Regions from separate parts of the Paenibacillus sp. 01T431 genome, predicted to be linked through region 2. Evidence: a T-box and tRNA genes for the amino acid it is inferred to sense, from the RefSeq annotation. Region 2 holds a T-box; the other holds one or more tRNA genes.
The links. The T-box of region 2 lies ahead of AC1DM9_RS23240 (valine--tRNA ligase). A T-box ahead of a tRNA ligase gene usually reads a tRNA of that ligase, here a tRNA-Val.
Positions count from the first base shown of each region.

Region 1: it encodes a tRNA-Val, which carries the amino acid that the T-box ahead of AC1DM9_RS23240 (valine--tRNA ligase) is inferred to sense. The anticodon was not compared.

Region 1 is NZ_JBFTPT010000027.1:359-4,280, reverse strand. Features, by position in the region: gene AC1DM9_RS31255 (ROK family protein) at 1-809, opposite strand, end outside; gene AC1DM9_RS31250 (sugar phosphate isomerase/epimerase family protein) at 960-1,220, opposite strand; gene AC1DM9_RS31245 (hypothetical protein) at 1,263-1,730, opposite strand; gene AC1DM9_RS31240 (NAD(P)H-dependent oxidoreductase) at 2,017-2,559, opposite strand; tRNA gene AC1DM9_RS31235 (tRNA-Val) at 2,859-2,934, opposite strand; gene AC1DM9_RS31230 (S-layer homology domain-containing protein) at 3,135-3,922, shown strand, end outside.
Region 2 is NZ_JBFTPT010000013.1:159,813-173,069, forward strand. Features, by position in the region: gene hemC (hydroxymethylbilane synthase) at 1-626, shown strand, start outside; gene cobA (uroporphyrinogen-III C-methyltransferase) at 632-2,200, shown strand; gene hemB (porphobilinogen synthase) at 2,204-3,202, shown strand; gene hemL (glutamate-1-semialdehyde 2,1-aminomutase) at 3,207-4,508, shown strand; gene AC1DM9_RS23230 (RluA family pseudouridine synthase) at 4,595-5,596, shown strand; gene AC1DM9_RS23235 (LysM peptidoglycan-binding domain-containing protein) at 5,686-6,978, shown strand; T-box leader at 7,098-7,338, shown strand; gene AC1DM9_RS23240 (valine--tRNA ligase) at 7,395-10,037, shown strand; gene AC1DM9_RS23245 (bifunctional folylpolyglutamate synthase/dihydrofolate synthase) at 10,067-11,452, shown strand; gene murC (UDP-N-acetylmuramate--L-alanine ligase) at 11,460-12,854, shown strand.

The DNA.
Region 1 (3,922 bases), on a different contig from region 2:
AATTTAGAAATGGCAGCACCTAGCTCTTTGGGGTCATCATAGTTAATCGTTATCCAGTCAACATCGATCGGAAGCAGATTGACTTCACCAGCATAACCAACGACCCCTTTATGAATGCTGCCATCAATTACAACGCCTGCACCTGGACCAAACGTACGAGGGAAATAAATGCCGACAATAGAGGATACTTTTTCTGTATGTTGGCTAAAGCCAAAAGCTGCTGCATTGACATCATTCTCAACAATGACCGGTATCTTATACTTATTCTGAAAATATTCTGTAAAGGAAGTCCCTTTTAAAGATGTAAAGTCGTTTTCCAAAATAATACCATTACGCTCCACACCCGGCAGAGAAAAAGCAACAAGACTTATAGTCGAATAGTTTCTCAGGGCCTCATCGATCATCTGATCAAAACTAGAAAGATGAATGGTATCAAACGGCTCCTCTGCGTCCCATACGCGTTCCCCGTAAAGATTCCCGATACAAGCACTGATAATATTTTTCCCGTTGCGTACCCGCGCCGATAGCCCCAGCACATGCGCAAATTCTGCATTAAAGCTATACGCTTGAGACGGCCTTCCTCCCGTCGCTGAATACATTTTACCGAGTTTGACTTCTCCGCTTTCTACAAATCCATTCAGTATGTTCCCAACGGTAACAAAGCTTAAGCCTGTCGTTTGAGCCAATTGTTTAATGGTGGAAGTTTTGGATGAACAAAGGCTCCAAAGAACTGTTTGTGAATTGCTCTCTTTCATATCCAGCATATTTATTCCCATAAAAACCCCCGGCTTATTAACTCTGATTTTCATTTTATAATGTTGCAATCCGCCATAAATTCCTGACTTTGAATCATGCTATCTGTTTCTGTATTTTTCTGAATCACTATGCAGAAATCTCCTGCGGGAACCGAGTCAGGTAGAATATCTTTTAGTATAACATTTCCTGCACCTGTTGTTTTTCTAAACATTAGCTGATGTAATACCCGATTTCGTTAGATAATCCAAGCTCTCTTTTACACAATCAAAGGCATCCTTCTGCCAGTTTTCTTGCTCGACCAGTCCCCATTTCACACCGGTTCGATGACAAGCCTCAAATATGGGCAACCAATCAATCCGACCTTGGCCAAGTGGAACCAAATATTCTTTCCCTTCGGTTGAGAGTGCAGAATCTTTAAAATGGCATATGTCTACTCGCCCTTGATACCGTTCCATTAAAGCCACAGGGTCCTCACCTGCCCGAACAGCGTGATACACACATAAGGTTTAGCCCACTTCAGGCAGCTGTTCCATAACGATATCTATGGCACGAATGCCATTTATGTACTCATAGTTGAACCAGAGCGGATGGAAGTTGAGTGCGATACTATGTTCACCCAGCATCCTAGCCATTTGGTCCATCGCGTCGCAAAATTCCACGATGCCTTCCGGTGTCATTAACTCGTGCGGGATGGTACTGACACATAAAGACTTACTTTCCCACAGCCTATTCATCGTGATATAGTAATCCAGATTATTTTGCACCACTGTAAAATCTTCTTGCGTTGCGATACAATTCAGCCCAGTTTCTCGCAAAGCTTTTGCTGTGAATGCCAGAGATACGGCAGGATCGATCCATTGCAGCTGTACATCGCAATACCCCATATTTTGCAGTTTACGGAATGTATGTTGTACTTCATTTTCTGACGTAAGATAAGGTCTAAGACTGGAAGCTTGAAAGCCAAGTGATGTCATAATTCTCCCTCCAAGTTTATTAATTGGTTATTAAAATGAATTTAATAAATATGATTTAACTATACCCCTGTCTTCATAAGGAGTCAATGTCTAATGTATTAACTCCTCACTAGCCCATAACTTGTTGAAAAAAGCAGCAATAGATGCAAAAAGAAAAGGAGTTAAGCACAGACAAGCTGCTTAACTCCTTTTCTCATTTAGACATTCATCTTCAATGAATATCCGATGTATCCCGAGGATCCTAAATTTCAACTTATGGGACTACCTCTTTTTAGTTCTTCACTAATTAAAGACTATCAATAAAATCAACATAACCCTGCGCGCTAATATCTAATTTCCTTAAGTAATCTGGATTTCCTTCCGTCTCGTATTCTGCGCCATAGAAGGCATAGAAGGAACGATAATCGGCGCCGCAATACAAAAATGTCGTGTCAAAGGGAGATAGGAGTTGGTCAAGTCCGTAACGTAGTTTCCCTTCTTCGGTAAAGTCTTTTTCCCTTCCACCGGCGGTTACAGCTAGAGCGGTTTTTCGATTTCTTAATTTATCGCCCTTTGACCCGTATGCCCACCCGTAAGTTAGCACCTCGTCAAGCCATTGTTTAAGCAGCGGTGGAGAACTGAACCAGTAAACAGGGAACTGCAAAACTAAATTGCTATGCGCTTCAATCAACTGTTGTTCCTTTTCCACGTCGATTTTTCCATCGGGATAGGCTCTGTGCAAATCGTGAACCGTATATTTGTCGGGATATTTACGAAGCTCTTCCGCCCAGCGTTTATTGACGATGGATGCTTCCATGTTTGGATGTGTAATGATAACAAGTGTTTTCAATGTATTGCCCTCCTTGAGCGGTATTTGTTTCTGAACTTGAGTATAGATCGCATCGCCGTATTGCGGAAGTATGCACTTTTAGTTCACCTACTTACCATAAGGTAAGTACTGTACCGAACAGTTAGTCCCAAAATGTTAATCAAATCTTTTAAAAAATCTATACTGATTTGAATGGGAAATGGAATGCTTAATGTAGTCAAGGAGAGAATGTTGAGGAGAATCTGAGGGTTAAGATCTCGCAGTTTTGAGTATAAAAACAAAAAAAGCCTTGATTATCAAGGCTTCCGAAGTTTAAGTTATGGTGATCTGAACAGGGTTCGAACCTGTGACCCCTACCCTGTCAAGATAGTGCTCTCCCAGCTGAGCTACCAGATCATGTTAGCGACAATTAATAATATATCAGGTGCAAGGCGCCAAGTCAACATATTTCTTTACAGATTTTTCTGACTCTCCACTCTCATCACGATGTCTCCACAAAAGTGGAATCGGTCATAATGATTGTATAATAATTGCAACAATTTGTCTTTTAACGACGTCAAGTAAGTGCTGCAGCAAAAAAAAGAAGAGGTGACCGTATGAAAAGACGATTGATACTGACAATGACACTGGTTGCAATGATGCTCTTCACTCTTGGACAATCCGTATGGGCTTTCAAGGACGTTAAAAATGACGTAAACGAGCATAAAATTAACGAGCTTAAGAAGATGGGCATAATAAGCGGAGATAAACATGACAAGTTTAATCCTAAAGGCAAGCTCACTTATGCCGAAGGCGTTTCTTTGATCGTTAAAGGGCTAGATATTAATATCAACCATATCCGCTTCATTAAAGAACCTAAAGCAAGCGACTATTTTACAAACATAAAAGATAACGCTTGGTATTCGCAAGCTTTTATCATCGCGAGTATTAATGGTCTAGAAATTCCAAAAACGGTCAAAGCTAACGACATCATGACCCGCGAGCAATTTGCTCATCATTTGTTTAAAGCTATGATGACGAAAGGCGATTACGCCTTTATTGAAATTTTCATGCAGTTGGAAGATGCGGCTGATGTGAACAAAACCTACATGGACAGCATTCAAAAGCTTCTCATAAGCAAAATCGTCACATTGGATAGTGCGAACAAGTTTTATCCTAAAAAAGCTATTTTGCGCGGTGAAGCAGCAGGCTGGCTATATGACGCCATTACATTTGTAAAGGAGACGGCTCCGATTCCAACTAAGCCTGAGCAACCGAGCCTCGACCTGAAGCTTTCGATTGAGGCGGTAAACCCGCAAATCAATAAAGTAACCGTAAGCACTCAAGTAGGACATCCCGGTTATGGTTTCCGTATTACCTCTATTGCTTTCGAAGGAGATCAAGC
Region 2 (13,257 bases):
GCCTTATCACTCGTGAAGGCGGCGGATTGTCTGAATTGCCTCTAGGTGCGAGAGTGGGAACGAGCAGCCTGCGCAGATCCTGCCAGCTTAAAAACGCGAGACCTGATCTTCAGCTTGAGTCCATAAGGGGCAATATAGATTCCCGTATTCGCAAATTAGAAACCGAAGGTTTCGATGCGGTTGTGCTTGCTGCAGCTGGTCTGAAACGCATGGGATGGGAAGATCGCATATCTGCGAACATTCCTGTTGATGTATGCTTGCCTGCTGTAGGACAAGGCGCACTTGGCATTGAATGCCGCGAGAATGATGAACAAGTTCGAGAGCTGCTTTCCCTTCTTAACGATGATGAAACCGAGGTTACGGTACGAGCTGAGCGAAGCTTCCTTGGTTCACTGAATGGTGGATGCCAGGTGCCGATAGGCGCATATTGCACATTAGGTGATGAGCTCCCAGGCCAAAGTGGGAAACATGAGCTTATCCTGACGGGCATGGTCGGATCGCCGGACGGAGCAACGCTGCTGAAAGAAGTGATGAAGGGAATTGATCCTGAACAGCTTGGTCGTGATGTTGCAGATGCACTCATTGCACGCGGCGCAGACCGTATTTTAGCTGAAATTGGGGGATGACGGGCTTGGACAAGGGGAAGGTATATTTAGTTGGCGCCGGACCGGGAGATCCGAAGCTGATTACGGTGCGCGGACTGCAATGCTTGGAGGAATGTGAGGTTGTCGTTTACGATCGCTTGGCAAGCCCGAGATTGCTCCGGTACGTGAAGCCGGGAGCGGAGAGAATTTACGTCGGCAAGCTGCCAGACCGTCATACAATGAAGCAGGAGGAAATCAACCAGCTTCTTGTCGATTTGGCGCTGCAAGGCAAGATCGTTACACGTCTGAAAGGCGGAGATCCTACGATTTTTGGACGAGTTGGAGAAGAAGCCGAGCTTCTTTATGATAACGGAATCGAGTTCGAAATCGTGCCAGGCATTACCTCGGCAATCGCAGTTCCCGCTTACGCAGGCATTCCAGTCACACATCGTGATATGGCATCATCCTTGTCCATTATTACGGGTCATGAGAGTCCGGATAAGCTTGACCGCTCCATTCATTGGGATAAAGTAACGAATGCTACGGGAACCCTTATTTTTCTTATGGGTGTCGCCAAAATAGGATATATTTCTGATCAGCTCATGAAGCATGGCAAGCCGCCGCAAACGCCAGTTGCACTTATTCGCTGGGGAACGAGAGTTGAACAGCGTACCATTGTTGGTACGCTGGAAACCATTGAGGGGATTGTCAAAGCAGCGAATTTTAAGCCGCCTGCTGTCATTGTGGTAGGCGACGTTGTACTGCAGAGAGAGAAGCTGAAATGGTATGAGAACAAGCCGCTATTTGGCTTGCGTATACTCGTTACACGAGCTAGAGCACAGGCAAGCGAGCTAGCTGAACAGATTGAAACGCTTGGCGGGGAGCCTTGCGAGTTTCCAGTCATTGAAACGATTGAACCAACGGACCCCGTTGTTGTAGCTAACTTGAAGGAACAGTTGGAGCAGGCAGAACAATATGAGTGGCTAATGTATACGAGCGTAAACGGCGTGGAGTACTTTTTTGAATGGCTGCGTAAATTTAATATCGATATTAGGAGATTTTTTGGTGCGAGAATTGCAGCAGTTGGTCCTAAGACAGCTGAGGCGCTTGCAAAGCGCGGCTTAGTGGTTGATGAGCTGCCTGTAAAGTTCCATGCGGAAGGTTTGCTGGACAAGCTGGCGCCGCAGCTGAAGGCCGGAGAACGAGTGCTGCTGCCTCGAGGAGATCTTGCACGCGAGGTATTGCCTCGCGAGCTGAAGGCAATGGGACTTGTGCCAACGGAAATCGATGTTTATGAAACGGTCATTGTCGATGAGCAGGACGAGCTTGCCCTCGAATGGATTCGCGAGAAAGAAATTCACATGATTACATTCACTAGTTCATCGACGGTGACCAATTTGCTTGAGGTATTGAGACGCAAGGGCATTTCAGATCCAGTACAACTATTAGCGGACATTCCCATTGCGAGTATTGGCCCGCTAACAACGAAGACTGCACTAGAAGCAGGCTTGAAGGTTGCTATTGAGCCAGAAGATTCAACGCTGGATAGTATGCTTAAAGCAATCGTTGATTATCAGCAAAAACAACTTGCTAAGCTAGTCGAGGAGGAATACTAAGTGATGAGTTTCCCAACAGTAAGAAATCGCAGATTACGCAAAACGTCTGCTCTTCGGAGCATGGTAAGAGAAACCGTTCTGAGTGTAAATGATTTTATATATCCGATCTTCGTTACGCATGGTGTAAATATAAAAGAAGAAATTCCATCAATGCCGGGTGTATACCATCTGTCGATGGATCTTTTGGAGCAGGAGATTCGTGAAGTGGTTGCTTGCGGCATTCAATCGGTGCTGCTGTTCGGCCTTCCAGAATATAAAGATGCTTTGGGATCTTCGGCTTATGATGCGAACGGTATCGTTCAACAAGCGATAAAAGCAGTGAAGAAGTGGGCGCCGGAGCTTGTTGTTGTCGCTGACACTTGTTTATGCCAATTTACCGACCACGGTCATTGCGGCATCGTACATTTGCATGAGGAAACAGGCATAGCGGAAGTGGATAATGACTCCTCGCTTGATCTGCTCGTACAAACGGCGGTATCGCAAGCGGAAGCAGGAGCAGACATTATCGCACCTTCCAATATGATGGACGGCTTTGTGCTTGCTATTCGTGAAGGACTAGATGACGCTGGCTTTAGTGACGTTCCGATTATGTCTTACTCTGTTAAATTTTCTTCGGCTTATTACGGCCCTTTCCGTGATGCTGCACATTCGGCTCCACAATTCGGCGACCGCAAAACATACCAGATGGACCCAGCTAACGTACGCGAGGCGCTTCGTGAAGCAGAGTCAGATATTGCTGAGGGTGCCGATATGCTAATGGTCAAGCCTGCTTTAGCTTACTTGGATATTTTGAGGCTGCTTAAGGATAAATATAATTTACCGGTTGTCGCTTATAACGTCAGCGCCGAATACTCGATGGTGAAAGCCGCTGCAGCTAATGGCTGGATCGATGAGCAATCGATCGTTCTAGAAACCTTGCTAGGCATGAAGCGTGCTGGTGCTGATCTCATTATTACGTACCATGCAAAGGATGCGGCACGTTGGTTGAAGGGAGAGGGGTAAGCAGATGAGTGAACAGTCGAACCTTAGAAATGATGCGCGCTCAGTAGAAGCTTTCGAAAGAGCGAAAAAAGTAATGCCAGGCGGTGTAAACAGCCCGGTTAGAGCATTCAAATCAGTGGGCTTGAACCCTGTCTATATGGAGCGGGGAGAAGGCAGCCGCATTTATGATATCGATGGCAACAGCTATATCGATTATGTAGCATCATGGGGCCCTCTCATTATGGGTCATGCCCATCCTGAAGTGATCGAAGCGATTAAACGTACGGCAGAGAAGGGGACAAGCTTCGGCGCCCCAACAGAGCTTGAAACATTGATGGCTGAGCTTGTTTGCGAGCGAGTACCTTCAGTTGATATCGTTCGCATGGTTAACTCCGGTACGGAAGCGACGATGAGCGCCATTCGGCTTGCTCGCGGTTATACGAAACGAAGCAGGATTTTGAAATTCGAAGGCTCATATCATGGTCATGCGGATAGCTTGCTCATTAAAGCAGGCTCAGGCGTTGCGACGCTTGGCTTGCCTGACAGCCCGGGTGTACCGGAGCATGTAGCTTCGCATACGATTACGGTACCATACAACGATATTGAATCGGTAAAGCTTGCTTTCGAAAAATTCGGTGAGGAAATTGCTTGTGTCATCGTTGAACCGGTAGCTGGCAACATGGGCGTTGTTCCGCCATTGCCTGGTTTCTTGCAAGGGTTGCGCGACATTACAACGCAGTACGGTACGGTTCTTATTTTTGACGAGGTAATGACGGGCTTCCGTGTTGGTTATAACTGCGCGCAAGGACTTTATGGTATTACGCCAGACCTTACTTGCTTCGGCAAAGTTATTGGCGGCGGATTGCCAGTCGGCGCATACGGCGGCAAACGGGAGCTTATGGAGATGATTGCACCGAGCGGACCTATCTATCAAGCGGGAACCTTATCAGGCAATCCGCTTGCGATGGCGGCAGGTTATGCAACATTGAATCTGCTAACCCCTGAAGTGTATGAGCATATGGAGCGTCAAGCGGTTAGGCTGCAGCTTGGTTTTGAAGCGAATGCGCGCAAACATGGCATTGCAAATACGATTAACCGTGTTGGATCGATGGTTTGTCCGTTCTTCACGGATACGTTTGTCATCAATTTCGAAACGGCAAAAACATCCGATCTAGAGCGCTTTAAGGCTTATTTTGCGGCGATGCTTGATTTGGGTGTAAGCATTGCTCCTTCACAATTTGAAGGCATGTTTGTTTCCGGGGTTCATACGAATGAGGACATAGATGCGACAATCGAAGCGCATGATATTGCGTTTAGCCGCTTGTAATATTGCTGTATTTTGAAATGAAGGCAAGAGGCTCGTAAGGAAGCGAAGTTGTTTTTTGCATCGTTTACGATTGGGAGGAACGTTATATGATTGATGGTCAGATGAAGAGGAATGGACAATGGCTGGAGCTAGACTGGCTTGCTCTTGGCGCTGCGTCCTCTGATACCATTAATCCTGAATCGGAAAAGGATCCGGCAGCATCGCCGGAGCTTGCGCAGCCGCGGGCTGGCAGTCATCCGCACGTTGTGCGTCAGTGGCTGCTGGCCCGTTCCTTTTTTCCGCAGAAGTGGATTAATCGGTTGTTTTCAATTGGAGGCATTCAGTGGAACGGGGAGCATCTGCAGCTCCTTGCTTTCCCGCCAGTAGATCCGCGCAGTGATGCTTCATATCGTCACCTGCGCAGGGATACTAAACTAAATATGCCAGATGTGTTATATGAAGACGATTTCTGCATCGTATTTGACAAGCCAGCTGGCATGGCAGTGCATGGATCATCTCCCGGTCAAAGCGGAACGCTGGATGAGGCGGCGGCATGGCATCTTTTGAGCCAAGGCGATCCGCTGAATATACGTCATATCCACAGGCTGGATGATGATACGTCTGGTCCCGTTTTATATGCAAAAAATGATTTGGCCCAGTGGAAGCTTGATGAGGCGATGAGAGCGAAAGCGATAGACAGACAATATATGGCTGTCGTTCAAGGCAGGATGTCGAAGCTTTCGGGTACGATCAATATGCCAATAGGGAAGGATCGACATCACCCGGCAAGGCGCAGAGTTTCAGAAAACGGCGATCTAGCAATTAGCCATTACGAGGTTGTGGCAGCAAATTCTCGATCGTCACTAATACGTGTAAAGCTTGAGACGGGACGAACGCATCAAATTCGGGTTCACTTAAGTCATATTGGACATCCGCTGCTTGGAGACGGTCTGTATGGAGGCAGCACAGCACAGTTGAAGCATCAAGCGCTGCATGGGGAAAAGCTTGTTTTTCCGCATCCTCTGACCGACTCGCTAATAGAAGCAGCCTCGCCTTGGCCGCAATGGCTGATGCAGCTTTCAGAAGAGATGGAGTTCCGTTCAAAATGATAGTCATGCTCCTGCCCAACCTACCATATAGATAAGTAGTGAATGTAACGTTAGACCAAGCATTCAGTATGAGAGGGGAGGATTTAGGCGTGTCGGATCAAACGAACGGATTACGTTTTGATGTGTATGAACGCGTCCACTTGCCCGATGATGTTGCGGCAATTGACGAGTTGGAGGAAATTGAGCTTGTTCCTCGTATTCAAGTTATCGATCAAGGGGACCATGCCGTGCTTAGAGGGCAGCTTCTGCTTAGCGGGGTATATAGGAGTCAAACTGATTCCGAAAACTCCCTGACGCTGGAGCACTGGATACCGGTCGAAATAACGCTGCCAATGAACCGAATATCACGGCTGGATGATATTTCGATTGAAATTGACAATTTTGACGTCGATCTTTTGTCTGCTCGCACATTAAACATTACGGGTGTTCTTTCTTTGCGCGGTATTTCTGCTCAGCCTATTCAGGAGCCGGAGGACATTTGGCGCGAAGAACCTTTTACTGTCATTCATCAACGGGAAGTTTATGATGAACGAGCCGTGGAAGCTTTTAATGGTCAAAATGCCGCTATTGAACAATCGTACATAGCGGAAGAACTTGAGCTTGCTGCGCAAGAGGAGATTTCAAACGAGCAAATAGCCGATGCATCGGATGAGCCTGAGGAAGCAACCGTAACCATCTCTTCCTCATCGTCAGGCGGAGGTTGGTCATCTTCGCAGTTATTCGCCTCTCCTGCTCCGCAGGAAGAGGATGTGGAGAGCCAAGAAGATGAGAGAGAAATTTCACTATCTTCTCAGCAAACAAGCAACGAGGGCTGGTTAGCAACATCCTCGCCGTTTGCAAATGATTCCGCAGTGATTCCACCAGTTGAAGCAGCAAGCGAGCAAGTACTGGCGGAGGAACGTGAAGAGCCGGTACAAATCGATGCTCCAATAGCTCAAATAGCTCCAGTAGCAGAGGCTTTCCCGCAGCAGCAGAGTCCTGTTCCAGAGCAGGAAAAGCAGGAGCCGCGTATCGCAATTACAAACAAGCAGCCGCAAGAGGGTTCTGGTTTGGCAGGAGATGTCGGCATTCTCACGCTGCTTCAGACGAGTCGGCGTGAACAAGCAGCACGTCAGGCGGCAGAACAGGTAGTCGCTCAGCAACGGGCAGATGAGGAAGCTAGAGTACAGGCTTCCGGCGATGAGATTGAGTGGAAAAACTTATTTCTGGGCAAACGCTCGGAAGATAAGGAATTTAAGAAAATTCGGATGTGTATTGTGCAGCGGGACGAGACGCTTGATGTCATCGCTACACGCTATAGCATGAATCCGAGGGAAATTGTAATGTATAACCGATTGGACGACTCAAGTGTGTCGGAAGGACAGCTGTTATACATTCCATAGAGGCTTCTGTAACGAAAATGCCCTTATTGCTCATTAATTTGAGCGATAGGGGCATTTCTTGCTTCTGCCGAGGTTGACTCAGGTCAGCAACAAAGGTATGATAAAAGTATATATGTGTTATAACGACATTGATGGGGAATAGTAGGCAGCAAAGCCTTCAGAGAGTGGAACCGTTACGCTGAGAGGTTCTGCAGGAAGTGACTGCTACGAGTCGCCCCGGAGTTGCCTGAGCCAAGTAGGAGCAACCTGTGCTCTACCGAAGTCAGGCCGGCCGCAGCCGTTATCTGTTTGAGTGCCATGCGGATACATTTCGCGTGGAACAAAGGTGGTACCACGGAAGCTTAACCTTTCGTCCTTTATGATAAGGGCGGCAGGTTTTTTTTGTTTTTGTAGATCGATTTATGGAGGATGGACGAATGTCAGAAAATCAAACGACAACTGCAATGCCGACAACTTATGATCCTAAGGCAGCTGAGCAGAAATGGTACGATTACTGGATGCAGGGAAAATTTTTCGAGGCAGGCAAACGACCGGATGCACAGACGTATACGATTGTTATTCCGCCTCCTAACGTTACCGGAATGCTGCATATCGGGCATGCGTTAGATTTTACCCTACAAGATATTTTAATTAGAACGAAGCGTATGCAAGGTTTCGACACGCTATGGGTGCCAGGAACTGACCATGCGGGCATCGCGACGCAAACAAGAGTTGAGCAGAAGCTGCGTGAGCAAGGAATTTCGCGCTACGACCTAGGTCGTGAAGCATTCCTAGAGAAAGTATGGGAGTGGAAGGATGAGTACGCAAGTACGATTCGCGATCAATGGTCGAAGATGGGACTTTCCCTCGATTATTCGAGAGAGCGGTTCACTTTGGATGAAGGCCTCTCCAAGGCTGTACGCGAGGTTTTTGTTAAGCTGTATGATAAGGGCTTGATCTATCGCGGCAAAAAAATCATCAACTGGGACCCTGCTGCTCGCACAGCTCTTTCAGATATTGAGGTAGAGCACAAGGAAATCAATGGTCATTTGTATCACTTGAAATACCCGCTTAAGGACGGTTCAGGCTTTATAACGGTTGCAACGACACGTCCAGAGACGATGCTCGGCGATACAGCTGTAGCGGTTCATCCAGAGGATGATCGTTACAAGCACTTGATTGGGCAAATGATCGTGCTTCCAGTCGTTGGGCGCGAAATTCCGATTATTGCAGATGAGTACGTCGATAAGGAATTTGGTTCAGGTGCCGTAAAAATTACGCCTGCACATGATCCAAATGACTTTGAAGTTGGCGAGCGCCACAGTCTGCCGCAGATCATTGTGATGGATGAGACAGGTACTATGAACGCTGAAGCTGGTCCTTATCAAGGTCTCGACCGTGCGGATTGCCGCAAGCAGCTCGTTAAGGATTTGCAGGAGCAAGGTGTATGCGTGGAAATCGAAGATCATGTGCATCAAGTTGGTCACAGTGAGCGAAGCGGCGCCGTTGTTGAGCCCTATTTGTCTACACAATGGTTCGTTGCAATGAAACCTCTAGCTGAGGCTGCAATCGCAGCTCAAAAGGCTGGCAAAGGTGTCAACTTCGTACCTGAGAGATTCGAGAAAATATATTTGCACTGGATCGAGAACGTACGCGATTGGTGTATTTCGAGGCAGCTATGGTGGGGTCACCGCATACCGGCTTGGTATGATGAGACGACAGGTGAAACACATGTCTCCCGTGAGAATATGGAGGGCGATCACCTTACCCAAGATAATGACGTGCTTGATACGTGGTTCAGCTCTGCATTATGGCCGTTCTCTACGCTAGGCTGGCCGGATGAAACGAATGACCTGAAACGTTATTACCCAACGGATGTACTCGTAACGGGTTATGACATCATTTATTTCTGGGTATCCCGAATGATCTTCACAGCTCTTGAGTTTACAGAACAATCTCCGTTCAAGGATGTGCTGATGCACGGACTTGTTCGTGACTCCGAAGGACAAAAGATGTCCAAGTCGAAGGGCAATGGTGTCGATCCGCTTGAGGTTATCGAGAAATATGGTGCAGATGCTATGCGTTATATGATCTCGACAAGCAGCACGCCAGGACAGGATTTGCGTTTCCGCTGGGAGAAGGTTGAGCAATCGCGCAACTTTGCGAACAAGATTTGGAATGCATCACGCTTCGCGCTGATGAATCTTGAAGGGGTTGAAGCAGTTGATATTGATATCACTGTTAACCTCGGTACAGCGGATCGCTGGATTTTGCATCGTCTGAATGAAACGGTTCGTGATGTAACTCGATTAATTGACAGCTATGAGTTCGGTGAAACTGGACGTCTATTGTATAATTTCATTTGGGACGATCTTTGCGACTGGTACATTGAATTCGCTAAGCTTAGCCTTTACAGCACGGATGAAGCAGCTAAAAAAGCTACGCAATCGGTACTTGCTTATGTGCTAGACCGCACGCAGCGTCTTATTCACCCGTTCATGCCATATATCAGCGAAGAGATTTGGCAGCATCTGCCTCATGTTGGCGATACGATCACTTTGGCAGAATGGCCGGTTTATGATACTGCGCTTGAAGCGCCGGACGCTGTGAAAGAGATGGAGCTCCTGATGGAGATGATTCGTTCAGTGCGCAATATCCGTGCAGAAGTAAATGTACCGATGAGCAAAAAGATTGAAATGCTTATTAAGCCGGCTAGCGAGGCTGAAGCTGCTATTATGTCCCGCAACGAAGAATTTATTAAACGTTTCTGCGGTACGTCAAGTTTGGAGACTGGCCTGCACATTAGTGCGCCGGACAAAGCAATGACTGCGATTTTAACTGGTGCTGAGATTTATTTGCCGCTTGCCGGCTTAATCGATATTGCTCAAGAGATTGCTCGTTTAGAGAAGGAACATCAGCATTTGAATACCGAGGTAGAGCGGATTGAGAAGAAGCTCAGCAATGAAGGCTTTGTGGCAAAAGCGCCAGCTAAGGTTATCGATGAAGAACGCGCCAAAATGAACGATTATGCAGACAAACGCGACAAGGTACTAGCTAGAATTGCGGAATTGCGCGGATAACGCTGCAAAACGGAAGAAGGACGATTAGTATGGCAGAACAACAAATAGAGCAGCGGCCTGCAGGGCCGCTGCAATCCTACCGGGAAGCGGTAGATTGGATTACTGGGCTAATTCCATTCGGTATTCGTCCAGGTCTTGATCGGATCGAGGAATTGATGGAACGGCTGGATAATCCGCATCGCAGATTAAAGTTTATCCACATTGCCGGGACAAATGGGAAAGGGTCTACTTGTGCATATTTGACGAGCGTTTTGCTGCGCGGCGGATATGATGTAGGCACATTTACATCGCCATATATAACGAAGTTTACGAATCGTTTTCAATATAACGGTATCGATATCGAAGAAGAGACGCTGCTTAGACTTGCCAACGAGCTAAAACCTCATGTTGATGAGCTTGCTCAAACAGAACTGGGCTCGCCTACGATGTTTGAAGTATCAACAGCGCTGGCTATTCTTTTTTATGCAAAGGTTACTTATCCCGATTATGTCGTGTGGGAGACTGGACTTGGCGGCAGGCTTGATGTGACGAATATCGTTCAACCGGTTGTTTCCGTCATTACAAATATTGGCCATGACCATATGGATAAACTCGGTGATACGATTGCTGCAGTTGCGAGCGAAAAAGCTGGCATTATTAAAGCAGGAATACCGGTTATTAGTGCGGTTACTCAGCCAGAGGCAATTGAGGTTATTAAGCAAGCAGCTGAAGGCAAAAAAAGCACGCTTTATTTGTTAGGCGAACAGTTCCATGAAACGGCAATCTCGGTTCGCGAGAATGAGCAAACTTTCCGCTTTGACAATCTATTCCGCAGCATCGAGCCTTTGACAATCACGCTAAATGGTGCCCATCAACGGACGAATGCAGCGGTTGCTGTCATGACGCTTGAGATACTTCGCCAATATAATGCACTAGTCATCGAAGATGATGTACTGGCGGAAGGACTTCAAAAGGCTGCGTGGCCGGGACGGCTTGAAATGGTTTCTGATCAGCCTCGTATTTTGGTCGATGGCGCACATAATCCAGAAGGTGCAGAGTCACTCGTGGACGCTTTAAAAAATACTTACAAATATGATCGGTTACATCTTATGATGGGTATGCTGGAGAATAAGAATCATCAGGATGTTCTTAAGCATATACTACCAATAGTGGATACGCTTATTGTGACCGAGCCTGACTATCGAATGAAAAAAGATGCCTCTGCTTTGGCTGATTTGGTACGTGAAATGCGTCAGCAACAGCCAGATCAGTACGCTTTCGAGCTTGTAGTGGAATCAAACTGGCAAGCAGCTTTACAAAAACTACAACAGTTAACCGGGGAAACAGACCTTGGAGTCGTGACAGGCACGCTATATTTAATTGCTGACGTTCGCTCCCGCATTTTGTATGACTCGGATTCTGAAAAAGGTTGGTGAACCGTCTTTGAATACGGCAGAACACGTTCATTTCATCGGAATCGGCGGTTACGGAATGAGTGCCATTGCCCGCGTTATGCTGGAAATGGGCTATAAGGTGACCGGGTCCGATGTCGCACGTCAAGAATTAACAGAGAAGCTTGCAGCAAATGGTGCCAGCATTTATATCGGTCATCAGCCCGAGCATGTGAATGGAGCGGACTTGGTCGTATACTCTACGGCACTTTCCAAAGATAATGTTGAACGGAAAGCAGCTGAAGAGCTCAACATCCCAGTTTTGCATCGATCGCAAATGCTGGCTAGATTGATGAACGCAGGCAAAGGAATCGCAGTAGCCGGCGCACATGGCAAGACGACGACCTCTTCAATGATCGCGCTTGTTATGGAATCTTGCGGTGCGGATCCAACCTATATTATCGGTGGCGAAATCGTAAATGTAGGTACAAACGCAAAAGCGGGCAAAGGTGAATACGTCGTAGCGGAAGCGGACGAGAGTGATGGTTCATTCCTTCATTATCACCCTACGCTTGCTATCGTGACGAATATTGAGCCGGATCATCTTGAAAATTATGATGGCGATTTCGGCAAGCTGAAGGCTGCTTATGTGCAGTTTTTGCAGCAGGTGAAAGCGGACGGCAAGGCGATTGTATGCGCGGATGATGAGACGGTTAACGAATTGATACCGCAAGTATATCAAGGAAATATGAATTCATCGCAGCTAGTGACTTATGGCATTGACGGCGATGCAGACTATAAAGCTCAAAATGTTGTACTTGGAGACCGGAAGGTAACCTTTACAATGACGCATAAAGGGGCATTGCTTGGAGATGTGGAGCTGTCCGTTCCAGGTCTTCATAATGTGTACAATGCAATGGCTACTGTTATTACTTGTCTCGAAGCAGGCTTGTCCTTTGACAAAATTGCTGTTGCGATTCAATCATTTAGAGGCGCGAAACGCCGCTTCCAGGTGCTTGGGGAAGTTAATGACATTTTGGTCATTGATGACTATGCGCATCATCCAACGGAAATCAGAGCGACAATCAGCGCTGCAAAAGCAACAGGCAAGCGTATTATTGCCGTGTTTCAACCACAGCGTTATACGCGGACGTTTTTCTTATTCGAGCAATTCAGCCGCGCATTCCCAGAGGCCGATGAGGTAATCATTACCGACATCTACTCGCCGGCAGGCGAACTGCAAATCGAAGGAGTAACATCCCGCAAGCTGGTGGAGCTGATCAAAAGCAACAGCAACGCGAACTCCGAGTATATTCCAACCAAAGAAGAAGTGCTTGCATACTTGACTGAACGGGTCGCACCTGGCGATCTTGTTATCACAATGGGAGCAGGCGACATTTGGAAGGTAGCGGATTCGTTAGCGAAATCGTTAAAATCAAACCAATAAGCAGCTAATGCCCGGGATTCCATATCGGAATCACCGGGCATTTTGTATGAGTATGGGGTCTTTCGTAAAAAAGGCTCTAAATAAGCCCACATAAAATTAGCTTCAAAAATCGATAAAGTTGAATCTCACTAATCCAACTCACTGTCTCCCAATTCAATGGCTTGTACTCACTACCTAATAAACCTCTCACTCTTTACCTCACTCACTCACTCACTCACTCATTCACTGATCTAATCAACCCATTTAAACTAGCACTAGCTCAATATCCTCATAATTCAACAACCCAATAACCTATGCTTTAAAAAGCCTCCACAGCCTCCCAGCGGGACGGAGTGCACTAAACCTCATAATCTACAATCAAAATTTACGGACCCTTAATAATCCGTTTACGGGTCTCAGAATA